2 linked regions of the Variovorax paradoxus genome follow. The protein of the gene in region 1 interacts with the protein of each later gene in a pairwise test. Links are inferred from orthologs where the notes say so. Each region holds a gene or a part of one and is shown on either strand. Other genes may lie near its edges.

Region 1 (6,133 bases):
ATGGTTTCGCCGAAGCGCGCCAGGTCGCGCAGCACGGTATTGAGCCCGCCGCCGCCTGACTCTGTGCCGATGCGGTCGACCATGAAATAGGCGTCCTGCTCGGCCCCGATGCGGCGCCAGATCTTCTCGCTCAGCAAGTCGCCGAGCGGCTGGTTGCTGACACGGCGCAGGATCCAGGCGAGCACTTCGGCGTTGACTGTCTTGTAGGCAAACGCGGCGTCATGCGTGCCTTCCTTCTGCAGCGTGGCGAGGAATTCGTAGAACGACTTCGGGCCGGTGTAGTTCGGGCCTTGGGTCAGCATGCCGCCGGCGCGCGCATAGTCCCAGACCTCGGCCTTCGGGTCTGCGTAGTTCTCGGAGTAGCGAACGCCGATGGTCATGTCCATCACCTGGCGCACCGTGGCGTCGCCGTACGCCGTGTCCTTCAGTTCAGGCAGGTATTTGGTGACCGGTGCCGCAGGGTCGAGCTTGCCTTCGTCCGCGAGGATGGCCGCCAGCGTGCCCACGAAGGACTTGGTGACCGACATCGCGATGTGCGGCCGCTCGGGCGTGAGCGCGCCGAAGTACTTCTCGTAGACCACACGGCCGCGATGCATCACCAGGACGCCGTCGGTGTAGGTGCGCGGAATCATCTGCGCGAAGGTCACGGTTTCGCCTGTACTCCCGAGGGGCTTGAACGTGACGGCTTCGATGTCGGTGCGCGGCGCCGCCGGCAACGGGCTGGGCGTGCCGCTGCCGCGCCACACGTTGGCCGTGGGCACGGTTTCGCGCACATGCGAAAAGCTCCAGCGCGTGCGCGGAAACACGCCGCCGACCGGGTTGTCGAAGGTAATCAGCTTGTCGGGCGGCGGCGGGAAGCCCTTCATCCAGCCCATGGCCTCGACCGAGGTGGCCGCCGGATCGGGAAGCGCGGCGGGCGCGGACGTCTGGGCATTCGAGGAGGTGTTCACGGCGAGCAGTGCGAAGGCGGCGACGAGCGCCGTGCGTTGGAAAAAGGACATGGGCATCGTGGCTCCGGTGGAATTCATCTTCAACTTGCTCGTCAACGGCCGCTGAAGCGTGCCGGCCTGCGCTCGACAAAAGAACGCACGCCTTCAGCCGCATCTTCGCTGTTCGACAGGCGCTTCTGTGTTTCGATGAATTCCGACACGGCGGCGAGCGGCCCTTGCTCGACGGCCTTGATCACGTTGAGCCGGGTGGCCACCACGGCCAGCGGCGCCTGCGCCGCGATGCGCTGCGCAATGGCCAGCGCCGCGTCGAGCTCCTGCCCGGCGGGCACCACTTTCTGCACGAAGTTGAGGCGATAAGCCTCGGCGCTGTCGAACTCGTCGGCCGTGAGCAGGTGCAGCATGGCATTGCCCACGCCCGCGCGCTCGGCCATGCGAAGCGTGGCGCCGCCCGTGGCCATGATGCCGCGCTGCACTTCCATCTGCGAGAAGCGGCAGTTGTCGGCCGCCACCACGATGTCGGCGCCCAGCATCAGCTCGATACCGACCGTGAAGCAGATGCCCTTCACCGCCACCACCATCGGCTTGGTGCGGCGGCGGTAGCCGGGCAGGCCGAAGTCGTGCGGCTCCACCAAGCCCGGCGGAACCGCCTTTTCGCCGCGCTTCATGTATTCGGTCACCGCCGGCAGATCCAGGCCCGCCGTGAAGTGGTCGCCGAACGCATGCAGCACGCCCACGCGCAGCTCCGGGTCGTCGTCCAGCCGGGTGTAGGCCTCGGCCAACTGCCTGAACATCGGCGGCGTCCAGCCGTTGCGCTTGGCGGGGCGGTTGATGCCGATCAGCAGCACATGGTCGATGACCTGCGTGTCGATGCAGCCTTCGGCGGGTGGGGTGGTTGCGGTGATGGGCGCGGCGGTCATGGCTTGTCTCCTTTGTTGTTCTTTCGGGGCGCTCAGTAGGTGTACACGCCGCGCCCGGTCTTGCGGCCCAGCTGGCCGGCCGCGACCATTTCCTTCAGCAGCGGGCACGGCCGGTACTTGGAATCGCCGAACTGCTCGAGGTAGACCTCCATCACGGCCAGGCACACATCCAGGCCGATCATGTCAGCCAGCGCCAGCGGGCCGATGGGCTGGTTGCAGCCCAGCTTCATGCCGGCGTCGATGTCTTCGGCGGTGGCAATGCCTTCGGACAGCACGAAGAAGGCCTCGTTGATCATCGGCACCAGGATGCGGTTGACCACGAAGCCCGGCGCGTTCTTCACCGTGATGGGCGACTTGCCCAGCTTCTCGGCCAGCGCCTTCACCGCGTCATGCGTGGCGTCGCTTGTCAGATAGCCGCGGATCAGCTCCACCAGCGCCATCATCGGCACCGGGTTGAAAAAGTGCATGCCGATGAAGCGGTCGGCGCGCGAGGTGGCGGCCGCGAGCTGGGTGATGGAAATCGACGAGGTGTTCGACGCAATGATCACCTCGGGTGCCAGCATGTCGTCGACCTGCTTCAGGATCTTGAGCTTGAGCGCATGGTTCTCGGTGGCGGCTTCGATCACGAGCTGCGCGCTCTTCAGGTCGTCATAGTTGGTCGAGCCCTTGATCAGCGCGAGCGCCGCGGTCTTCTGCTCGGCCGTGAGCTTTTCTTTCTTGATCAAGCGGTCGAGGCTGCCCGAGACAGTGGCCAAGCCCTTGTCGACCGCCGCCTGGGCAATGTCGACCATCACCACATTGACGCCGGCCACCGCGCAGGCCTGCGCAATGCCATTGCCCATCGTTCCGGCGCCGATGATGCCGACGGTCTGGATCGTCATGAGAAAACTCCTTGAATAAAGAAAGAACGGGATAAGGGGCGCGTGGCGCGAAGGCTGCCACGCTGCAGGAGATCGATTGTGAAGCAGCCCCGCCGGGCCGCTGTTGCCGCGAGTGACACGGCCGCCACCGGGTGGCTTACAGTGCGGCGATCGCTTTTTTTCTCTTCTCTTTTTCGACCCCGACCATGACCACCCTCGGCACCCCTCTTTCCCCCTCGGCCACCCGCGTGATGCTGCTCGGCTCCGGCGAGCTCGGCAAGGAGGTGCTGATCGCCCTGCAACGCCTCGGCGTCGAAACCATTGCGGTCGACCGCTACGAGAACGCGCCCGGGCAGCAGGTGGCGCACCATGCGCGCACCATCACCATGAGTGACCCCGAACAACTCAAGGCGCTGATCGAGGCCGAGAAGCCCATGCTCGTGGTGCCCGAGATCGAGGCCATCGCCACGCCGATGCTGCAGCAGCTCGAAGACGCCGGCGTGGTGCGCGTGATTCCCACCGCCCGCGCCGCCCGCCTCACGATGGACCGCGAAGGCATCCGCCGCCTGGCCGCCGAGACGCTGGGCGTGCCCACCAGCCCCTACAAGTTCTGCGACTCGCTGGCCGAACTGCAGGCCGCCATCGACGCCGGCATTGGGTACCCCTGCATCGTCAAGCCCGTGATGAGCAGTTCGGGCAAGGGCCAGAGCAAGATCGACGGCCCGGCCGACGTGCAGAAGGCGTGGGACTACGCCATGGCCGGCGGCCGAGTGAGCCATGGCCGCGTCATCGTCGAAGGCTTCATCGACTTCGACTACGAGATCACGCTGCTCACCGTACGCGCAAAGGACGCCGCCGGCGCGGTGCAGACCCAGTTCTGCGAACCCATCGGCCATGTGCAGGTGAGCGGCGACTATGTCGAAAGCTGGCAGCCGCACCCCATGGCACCTGCCGCGCTGCAGAAGGCGCAGCAGATTGCGCAGGCCGTCACGGCTGACCTCGGCGGCCAGGGCCTCTTCGGCGTCGAGCTGTTCGTGAAGGGCGACGAGGTCTGGTTCAGCGAAGTGAGCCCGCGTCCGCACGACACCGGCATGGTGACCATGGCTACCCAGTGGCAGAACGAGTTCGAGCTGCATGCGCGCGCGATCCTCGGCCTGCCGGTGGATACGTCGCTCAAGAGCCCGGGTGCCAGCGCAGTGATCTACGGCGGTATCGATGCGGCCGGCATTGCGTTCGACGGCGTGGCCGAGGCGCTGCAGGTGCCCGGCAGCGACATCCGCCTGTTCGGCAAGCCAGAGAGCTTTGCCAAGCGCCGCATGGGCGTGGCGCTCGCACATGCGGGCGATGTGGAAACGGCGCGGGTCAATGCCAAGGAAGCTGCCTCGCGCGTGAAGCCGCGCAAGGCCTGACCGGCCCGTGCGCAAGTAGGCCGTAAGCAAGCACAGCCAGTTTTCGCAAGCCGGGCCGGGGGGCTCGAAGGCATCGTGCACAGGACCGGGCGAACGCCGCCCGGCCACCGGAGACACCATGCCGCACCCCCAGGCCCGCGCCCTGTTCGAAGGCGCCCAGCGCACTGCCGCGCAACCCGAAGCATCGCCGAACGCCGGAACGCGCCGGCCGTTCGCATGAGCCTAGGGAAAGTCCCCGCGCAAATGCATGCCGCGCAGCGAGCCCCCGCCGCTACGATCCTGCCAACGCAGCACTGGCCATCGGCCGGCAGCGGCCCGATGCAGGAGACAGACAGCATGCAGCGATCGAACACGACGTTGCCAGGCAGCGGCGCCGGGCAGCGCGGAGAGCGCCTGATGTGGCTCACGCACCAGCGCGTGTTCTATGCAGGGCTGCTCGGGGCCGCAGCCGAACGCACCATGGGCGGGTATGGCGTGTATGTGTCGCCCGCCGGCGCACCGCCCAACCGCCTGCGCATCGGCGGAGGTGCATGGCAGGCGGGCGAACTGTTCGTGGTGCCGCCGCAGGTGCCGCACCGCGTTGAAAGCGCGCACCCGCTCATCTTCAATCTGCTGGTCGAATCGGAATCGGTCGATCCCGCGCGCCTGCCTGGTTTCATGCAGCACTGCGGCCCGGTCGATGCGCCCGCTTTCGTGCAGCGCATGCGCGATGTACACACCCACCTGCTCGCACTGTCGGGCCGTCAGAGCTTCGAAGGGCTGGAGTTCGATCGCCTGTTCTTCGGCGAAGACCTGGCGCCGCGTGCACTCGATCCGCGCATCCGCAAGGTCATCGATGCCATCAACGCCGACCCGGCTGCGCCCACTTCGGCCGAAGACTGCGCGGCTTCGGTGCACCTGTCCTTCTCGCGCTTCCTGCACTTGTTCAAACAGGAGACCGGCACGGCGTTTCGTGCCTTCCGCGCCTGGAAGCGCGCGCGAAGCCTGTTGCGCTACGTGCGCCAGACCAGCACACTGACCGACATCGCGCTGGACACCGGATACCCCGATTCGACGCACTTCAGCCATTCGATCCGGCAGGTGTATGGGCTCAAGCCGAGCGACATCGTCGCCGGTTCGCGCCGCCTCGCGCTGCACGATGCGGCCGGCGGCTACAGGCAGTAGCGCAAAAGAGGCCGCATGCAAATACTTCAGCTCCTGCTGTCGGGCATTGCGCAAGGCTGCATCTATGGGTTGATCGCGCTGGGCTTCGTGCTCATCTACAAGGCCACCGAAACCGTGAGCTTTGCGCAGGGCGACCTGATGATGCTCGGCGCTTTCGGTGCCTTTGCCGGCATGTCGCTGTTCGGCATGCCGTTCTGGCTTGCGGCCGTGCTGGCGCTGGTGGCCATGGCGGCTTTCGGCGTGCTGCTGGAGCTGGTGGTGATTCGTCCCATCCTCGGGCAGCCGCAGTTCTCCATCGTGATGCTGACCATCGGCATTGCGTATGTGGCGCGCGGGCTCATCACCATGGTGCCGGGCATCGGCACCGACACGCACACGCTGGCCGTTCCCTACAAGGACCAGATCTGGAAGGTGGGCGAGCTGGTGGTCAACCTGGAGCAGCTCGCCATCATCATTGCCACCGCCATCCTCTGCGGGTTGCTGTTCGCGATGTTCCGCTACAGCAAGCTGGGCATTGCGATGCAGGCCTCTTCGCAGAACCAGCTCGCGGCCTACTACATGGGCATTCCGGTGAAGCGGCTCAACGGGCTGGTGTGGGGGCTGGCGGCGGCGGTGGCGGCCATTGCCGGCATGCTGCTCGCGCCCATTACCTTCGTGCACGCGAACATGGGCTTCATCGGGCTCAAGGCCTTCCCGGCCGCGGTGGTGGGCGGGTTCGGCAGCCTGCCGGGTGCCATCGTCGGCGGGCTGGTGATCGGCATCGTCGAATCGTTTGCCGGGTTCTACCTGCCCGACGGTTTCAAGGACACGGCGCCATACATCGTGGTGCTGCT
Region 2 (6,295 bases), 2.3 Mb from region 1 along the record:
CGGGCTCGCCGATGCGCGACAGCGCCACCACCTGCATGTAGGCGAATGCGGCCGTAAGCCCGGAAAGCAGACCGAGCAGCCCTGCGAAACCCTGGCTCGCATCCACGCTGGGCTTGAGCATGAGCACCACGCCCACGAATCCCGCCAGCACGGTCAGCGCAAGGGTGCCCTGCAGCGGCGGCCGCTCCACGCGGCCGTCGCGTCCGGGCACCGGCACCCAGGCCAGCAGCGTGCCGCCGACCAGAAAGGCCGCGATCCACACGCTGCTCATGTAGTTGAGCGTGACGGCCGTGGCCAGCGGCATGTGCGCAATGGCGTAGAACCATGCGCCGAGCGAGACCACGCCAATGGTGCTGCGCCAGGCGTGCATGCCCGGATAGCGCGTGGCCAGCGGAACACCGCGGTTGCGCGCCAGCAGCCACAAGAAAACGATGCCGATCAGGCCGCGCCCGAGCACCATCTCACCACTGTTGAACCACACCGAAGCCACCTTGACCACCACGCTCATGGTGGCGAACAAGAAGGCGCCGAGCACCATCCAGAGCGCTTGCACTACGGGCTCAGGCGTTCTGCTGCATTGCGCTGCGGTACCACTCGTGGAACTGCTGCATGCCGTCTTCCATGGGGCTCTGGTAAGGGCCGCTCTCGTCGTCGCCGCGCAGCATCAGCGCGCGGCGGCCGGCGTCCATGCGCTCGGCAATCTCGTCGTCTTCCACGCAGGTTTCCATGTAGGCGGCCTGCTGGGCTTCGACGAACTCGCGCTCGAACGCGACGATTTCCTCGGGGTAGAAGAACTCCACCATGTTGAGCGTCTTGGTGGGGCTCACCGGGTGCAGCGTCGATACCGTGAGCACATGCGGATACCACTCGACCATGACGTGCGGGTAGTAGGTGAGCCAGATCGCGCCGTACTTCGGCGGCTTGCCTTCGCGGTACTTGAGCAACTGCTCTTGCCACTTTTGATAGATGGGGCTGCCCGCGCGGCCGAGCCGGTTGGCTACGCCCACGGTTTGCACCGAGAAGTTGCGGTTGAACTCCCAGCGCAGGTCGTCGCAGGTGACAAAGCTGCCAAGGCCCGGGTGGAACGGCCCGACATGGTAGTCCTCAAGGTAGACCTCGATGAAGGTCTTCCAGTTGTAGTTGCACTCGTGCAGTTCGACGCGGTCGAATGCGTAGCCCGTGAAGTCCAGGTCGGCGCGGGGGCCGAGATCGGCCATATCGGCCGCCACGTCGCGCCCGAGGCCGTTTGCGCCGCGCTCGAACAGGAGGCCATTCCACTCGGTGAGCGGGTAGTTGTGCAGATTGAGGCAGGGGTCCTGGTCGAAATGCGGCGCGCCGATCAGCGTGCCCGTGGTGCGCGGGTCGCTAGCGGCGTAGGTCCAGCGGTGCAGCGGGCAAACGATATTGCCGCCGGTCTGGTTGTCGAGCTGGCCGCGGCCCTGCAGGATGAGCGCCTGCCGGTGGCGGCACACGTTGGAGATGAGCTCCACCCCCTTGGGCGTGTGCACCAGCGCGCGGCCCTGATGCTCCTGCGGCAGGGTGTGGAAGTCGCCGAGCTCGGGCACGGCCAGGCGGTGGCCCACGTAGCGCGGGCCTTGCGCGAACAGCGTTTGCATTTCGCGCGCGTAGAGCGACTCGTCGAAGTACGCGGAAACTGGAAGTTGGCTCGTGGCCTGCTGCAGTTGAAGACTTAAATCAGACATGGAGGACCTGACCAAGCTCCCCACAGGGAGAAAAAGAGAAAAACGGAAGGCGCCGTCTGGGAAGGCAACGGCCCGAGAGTTGTGCCGGCGCGGCCGGCAGGGGAACACGCGATTGTACCCAAGGGGCCATCGCGGCGCCCGCAGCCTTTTGTATGCCCTTGCTGCAGATCGCGAAGCGTTCCCGTGGCCGTCGGCGACGCCATGCAACGGCCACAGCGGGGCGAGCGGCGCTCATTCGGTTCCCCGCCCTAAAATGCCCGATTTCATACTTGTTCTCCCGCATGCCCAAGGTTCCTTCTTCCGCCGCCTCCAGCGCGGCGACCTCGCCCGACACCGGACCGCTGCCGGCCAGCTACGAAGCCGGGCTCCAGGAGTTGGAACAATTGGTTGCAGAGCTCGAATCCGGCCAGCTGCCGCTCGACCAGTTGCTTGGCAGCTACCAGCGCGGCGCCGCGCTGCTCGCCTTCTGCCGCGAGAAGCTCCAGGCGGTCGAAGACCAGATCAAGGTGCTGGACGCGGGCAGCCTCAAGCCCTGGACCGCCGAATGAGCGCCGCCGTGGCCGATTGGGACGCCGCCCGTCTGGCAGGCTGGAGCGAGCCGCATCTGGCGCGTGTCGAAGCGGCGCTTTCGCGCTGGGTCGGCGTCGATTCACCTGTGCTGCTTGGCGACGCCATGCGCTATGCCGTGCTCGACGGCGGCAAGCGGCTTCGGCCCTTGCTGGTTCTGGCCGCGAGCGAAGCAGTCGGCGGCAATGCGGCCGCTGCGCTGCGCGCGGCCTGCGCAACCGAACTCATCCATGCCTATTCGCTGGTGCACGACGACCTGCCGTGCATGGACAACGACGTGCTTCGGCGTGGCAAGCCCACGGTGCACGTGAAATTCGGCGAAGCCGATGCGCTGCTGGCCGGCGACGCCCTGCAGGCCCTGGCATTCGAACTGCTGACGCCCGAAGGCGACGAAATTCCCGCATCGATCCAGGCCACGCTGTGCCGGCTGCTGGCACGCGCCGCCGGCAGCCAGGGCATGGCCGGCGGACAGGCCATCGACCTTGCCAGCGTGGGCCTGGCGCTGAACGAAGCGCAGCTGCGTGAAATGCACCGCCTGAAGACCGGCGCGCTGCTGCAGGGCAGTGTCGAAATGGGTGCGGCCTGCGCGGCCGGCGTGGCGCCCGCGGCATTGGCGGCGCTGCGCGACTACGGCGCGGCCATCGGCCTGGCGTTCCAGGTGGTCGACGACATCCTCGACGTGACGGCCGATTCGCAAACCCTCGGCAAGACGGCGGGCAAGGACGCTGCGGCAGACAAGCCCACTTATGTTTCGCTGTGGGGCCTCGACGGTGCGCGCGCGCAGGCAAGGCAGCTGCTCGCCGAAGCGCTTGCGGCCCTGGAGCGCAGCGGCCTGGCGGACACGGCAGCGCTGCGTGCGCTGGCGCACATGGTCGTCGACCGCGACCGATGAACTCTGTTGAACAGATGGACAAGAAGAACCACGACGCTCCCATGGCCCCGCTGCTTCCCACGCTGCACGATCCCTCGCCCATCCGGCAGTTCGACCGGGCCCAGCTCAAGCAGCTGTCCGACGAAGTGCGCGCCTGCGTGCTCGACAACGTTTCGCGCACCGGCGGGCACCTGAGTTCCAATCTCGGAACGGTGGAGCTCACCGTGGCGCTGCACCATGTGTTCAACACGCCGCACGACCGGCTGGTGTGGGACGTGGGCCACCAGACCTATCCGCACAAGATCCTCACGGGCCGGCGCGATCGCATGCCCACGCTGCGGCAGATCGGCGGCATCTCGGGCTTCCCGCAGCGTAGCGAGAGCGAATACGACACCTTCGGCACCGCGCATTCGTCCACCAGCATCTCGGCCGCGCTGGGCATGGCCATGGCCGCCAAGCAAAAGGGCGAAGACCGCCATGCCGTGGCCATCATCGGCGACGGCGCGCTCACCGCCGGCATGGCCTTCGAGGCGCTCAACAACGCCGGCGTGTGCGACTGCAAGCTGCTGGTGATCCTGAACGACAACGACATGTCGATCAGCCCGCCGGTCGGCGCGCTCAACCGCTACCTTGCGCAGCTGATGAGCGGCAACTTCTACGCCGCCGCCAAGAACGTGGGCAAGAGCGTGCTGCGCGCCGCGCCGCCGCTGTTCGAGCTGGCCAAGCGCTTCGAGCAGCATGCCAAGGGCATGGTGGTTCCGGCCACGCTGTTCGAGCAGTTCGGCTTCAACTACGTGGGCCCCATCGATGGGCACGACATCGATTCGCTGGTGCCCACGCTCGAAAACCTCAAGCACCTGGACGGCCCGCAGTTCCTGCACGTGGTCACCAAGAAGGGGCAGGGCTACAAGCTCGCCGAGGCCGACCCGGTGGCCTACCACGGGCCGGGCAAGTTCGATCCGCAGGTGGGCCTGGTCAAGTCGGCCGCAGTGGCCAAGCAGACCTTCACGCAGGTCTTCGGCCAGTGGCTCTGCGACATGGCCGCGCACGACGGCCGCCTGGTGGGCATCACGCCGGCCATGCGCGAAGGTTCGGGGTTGGTCGAGTTCGAACAGCGCTTTCCCGATCGCTACTACGACGTCGGCATTGCCGAGCAGCATGCCGTAACGTTTGCGGCCGGCTTGGCATGCGAAGGCCTGAAGCCGGTGGTCGCCATCTATTCGACCTTTCTGCAGCGCGCCTACGACCAGCTGATTCACGACGTCGCAATCCAGAACCTGCCTGTGGTGTTTGCGCTGGACCGGGCGGGCCTCGTGGGTGCCGACGGCGCCACGCATGCGGGCGCGTACGACATTCCGTTCCTGCGCTGCATTCCCAACATGAGCATTGCGTGCCCGGCCGACGAGCGCGAATGCCGCCAGCTGCTCTCGAGCGCCTACGAACAGAACCACCCGGTGGCCGTGCGCTATCCGCGCGGATCGGGCGCCGGCGTTACGCCGCACCTGGCGCTCGATTCGCTGCCGTTCGGCAAGGGCGAAGTACGCCGCGAAGGCAAGCGCATTGCAATCCTTGCATTCGGCACCTTGCTGTACCCGGCGCTCACCGCAGCCGAATCGCTCGACGCAACCGTGGTCAACATGCGTTGGGCCAAGCCGCTCGACGTCGACCTGCTGCTGCAGGTGGCAGGCACGCACGACGCCATCGTCACGCTCGAAGAGGGCGCCGTCATGGGCGGCGCGGGCAGTGCGGTGCTCGAGGCGTTGCAGGCGGCCAACGTTCAGAAGCCTGTGCTCCAGCTGGGGCTGCCGGACCGCTTCATCGAGCATGGCGATCCGGCCAAGCTGCTCGCGTCCATCGGCCTTGACGCAGCGGGCATCCAAGCCTCGATTGCGCAGCGCTTCGGTTCCGTCGCAGGGTAAACCCCGGCGGGCTGCCTGTAAGCACGTTTTTACAATCGCGGCGACTTACGAAAGTCGTCGACGCGGCCACAAGCCGCGTTTCGTTTTTTCCAATGCACTCGGAGTGAATTCAATGGATCGTCGTTCCCTCATCAAAAACGCCGGCATTGCCGGCGTTCTGGCCGCCGGCATTGCGCCCGCAGTTCATGCGCAAGCCGCCGTCCGCTGGCGCCTGGCCTCCAGCTTTCCCAAGTCGCTGGACACCATCTACGGCGGCGCTGAAGTGTTTGCCAAGGCGGTCAAGGCCATGTCGGGCGGCAAGTTCGAAATCTCGGTTCATGCCGGCGGCGAGCTGATGCCTCCCTTCGGCGTGGTGGACGGCGTTCAAAACGGTTCGGTCGAGATGTGCCACACCGTGCCTTACTACTTCTACGGCAAGAACCCCGCATTCGCGCTGGGCTCGGCCATTCCGTTCGGCCTGAACTCGCGCCAGATGACCGCGTGGATGATGCACGGCAACGGCCGCAAGCTCATGAACGAGTTCTACGCCAAGTACAACATGGTGAGCTTCGCCGGCGGCAACACGGGCTGCCAGATGGGCGGCTGGTTCCGCAAGGAAATCAAGTCCGTGGCGGATTTCAAGGGCATGAAAATGCGCTTGGGCGGCGGCTTGATCGGCGAGGTCATGCAGAAGATGGGCGCCGTGCCGCAAAGCCTGCCGGGCGGCGAGATCTACCAGGCTCTCGAAAAGGGCACCATTGACGCCGCCGAATGGGTGGGACCGTACGACGACCAGAAGCTCGGCTTCAACAAGGTCGCGCCGTTCTACTATTACCCGGGGTGGTGGGAAGGCGGTCCGGAAGTGGACTTCTTCATCAACCAGAAGGCCATGGACGGCCTCTCGGCCGAGAACAAGGCCATCGTGGAAGCCGCCGCTGCCGTGGCATCGTCGGACATGCTTGCCAAGTACGACGCGTTGAACCCCATCGCGCTCAAGCAGCTTGTGGCCGCCAAGACCAAGGTGCTGCCGTTCTCGCAAGCCATGATGGACGCCGCCTACAAGGCTTCGCTCGAGGTCTATGCCGAGAATGATGCCAAGAGCCCTGAATGGAAGAAGATCTACGCCGACTTCCGCAGCTTCCAGCGCGACCAGGTGCTCTGGTTCCGTTTTGCGGAATCGCGCTTCGACTCGTTCATGTCCACGCTCAAGCTCTGATCCGGATTCATTCCGGCCAGCAAAAAGCCCCGCGTCGCGG

The links.
Region 2: the proteins of purT (region 1) and QHG62_RS05070 interact in binary tests that used the Escherichia coli proteins (3 or more experiments, as listed by UniProt). The link is inferred for Variovorax paradoxus from one-to-one orthologs.

What each region holds. Positions count from the first base shown.
Region 1 is NZ_CP123990.1:3,381,705-3,387,837, forward strand. What follows is about bases 2,244-5,034. They hold purT (formate-dependent phosphoribosylglycinamide formyltransferase), read left to right. Parts: upstream 2,244-2,933; coding sequence 2,934-4,136; downstream 4,137-5,034. Other genes in these bases: QHG62_RS16310 (3-hydroxybutyryl-CoA dehydrogenase), read right to left, coding at 2,244-2,748; QHG62_RS16320 (helix-turn-helix domain-containing protein), read left to right, coding at 4,473-5,034. Outside these bases: QHG62_RS16300 (serine hydrolase domain-containing protein), read right to left, coding at 1-1,007; QHG62_RS16305 (crotonase/enoyl-CoA hydratase family protein), read right to left, coding at 1,043-1,867; more of QHG62_RS16310, read right to left, coding at 1,900-2,243; more of QHG62_RS16320, read left to right, coding at 5,035-5,300; QHG62_RS16325 (branched-chain amino acid ABC transporter permease), read left to right, coding at 5,316-6,133. UniProt on the Escherichia coli protein: Involved in the de novo purine biosynthesis. Catalyzes the transfer of formate to 5-phospho-ribosyl-glycinamide (GAR), producing 5-phospho-ribosyl-N-formylglycinamide (FGAR). Formate is provided by PurU via hydrolysis of 10-formyl-tetrahydrofolate.
Region 2 is NZ_CP123990.1:1,056,838-1,063,132, forward strand. Bases 1,252-4,204 are described here. They hold QHG62_RS05070 (polyprenyl synthetase family protein), read left to right. Parts: upstream 1,252-2,247; coding sequence 2,248-3,162; downstream 3,163-4,204. Other genes in these bases: QHG62_RS05060 (aromatic ring-hydroxylating oxygenase subunit alpha), read right to left, coding at 1,252-1,703; QHG62_RS05065 (exodeoxyribonuclease VII small subunit), read left to right, coding at 1,985-2,251; dxs (1-deoxy-D-xylulose-5-phosphate synthase), read left to right, coding at 3,204-4,204. Outside these bases: QHG62_RS05055 (DMT family transporter), read right to left, coding at 1-538; more of QHG62_RS05060, read right to left, coding at 561-1,251; more of dxs, read left to right, coding at 4,205-5,060; QHG62_RS05080 (TRAP transporter substrate-binding protein), read left to right, coding at 5,173-6,255.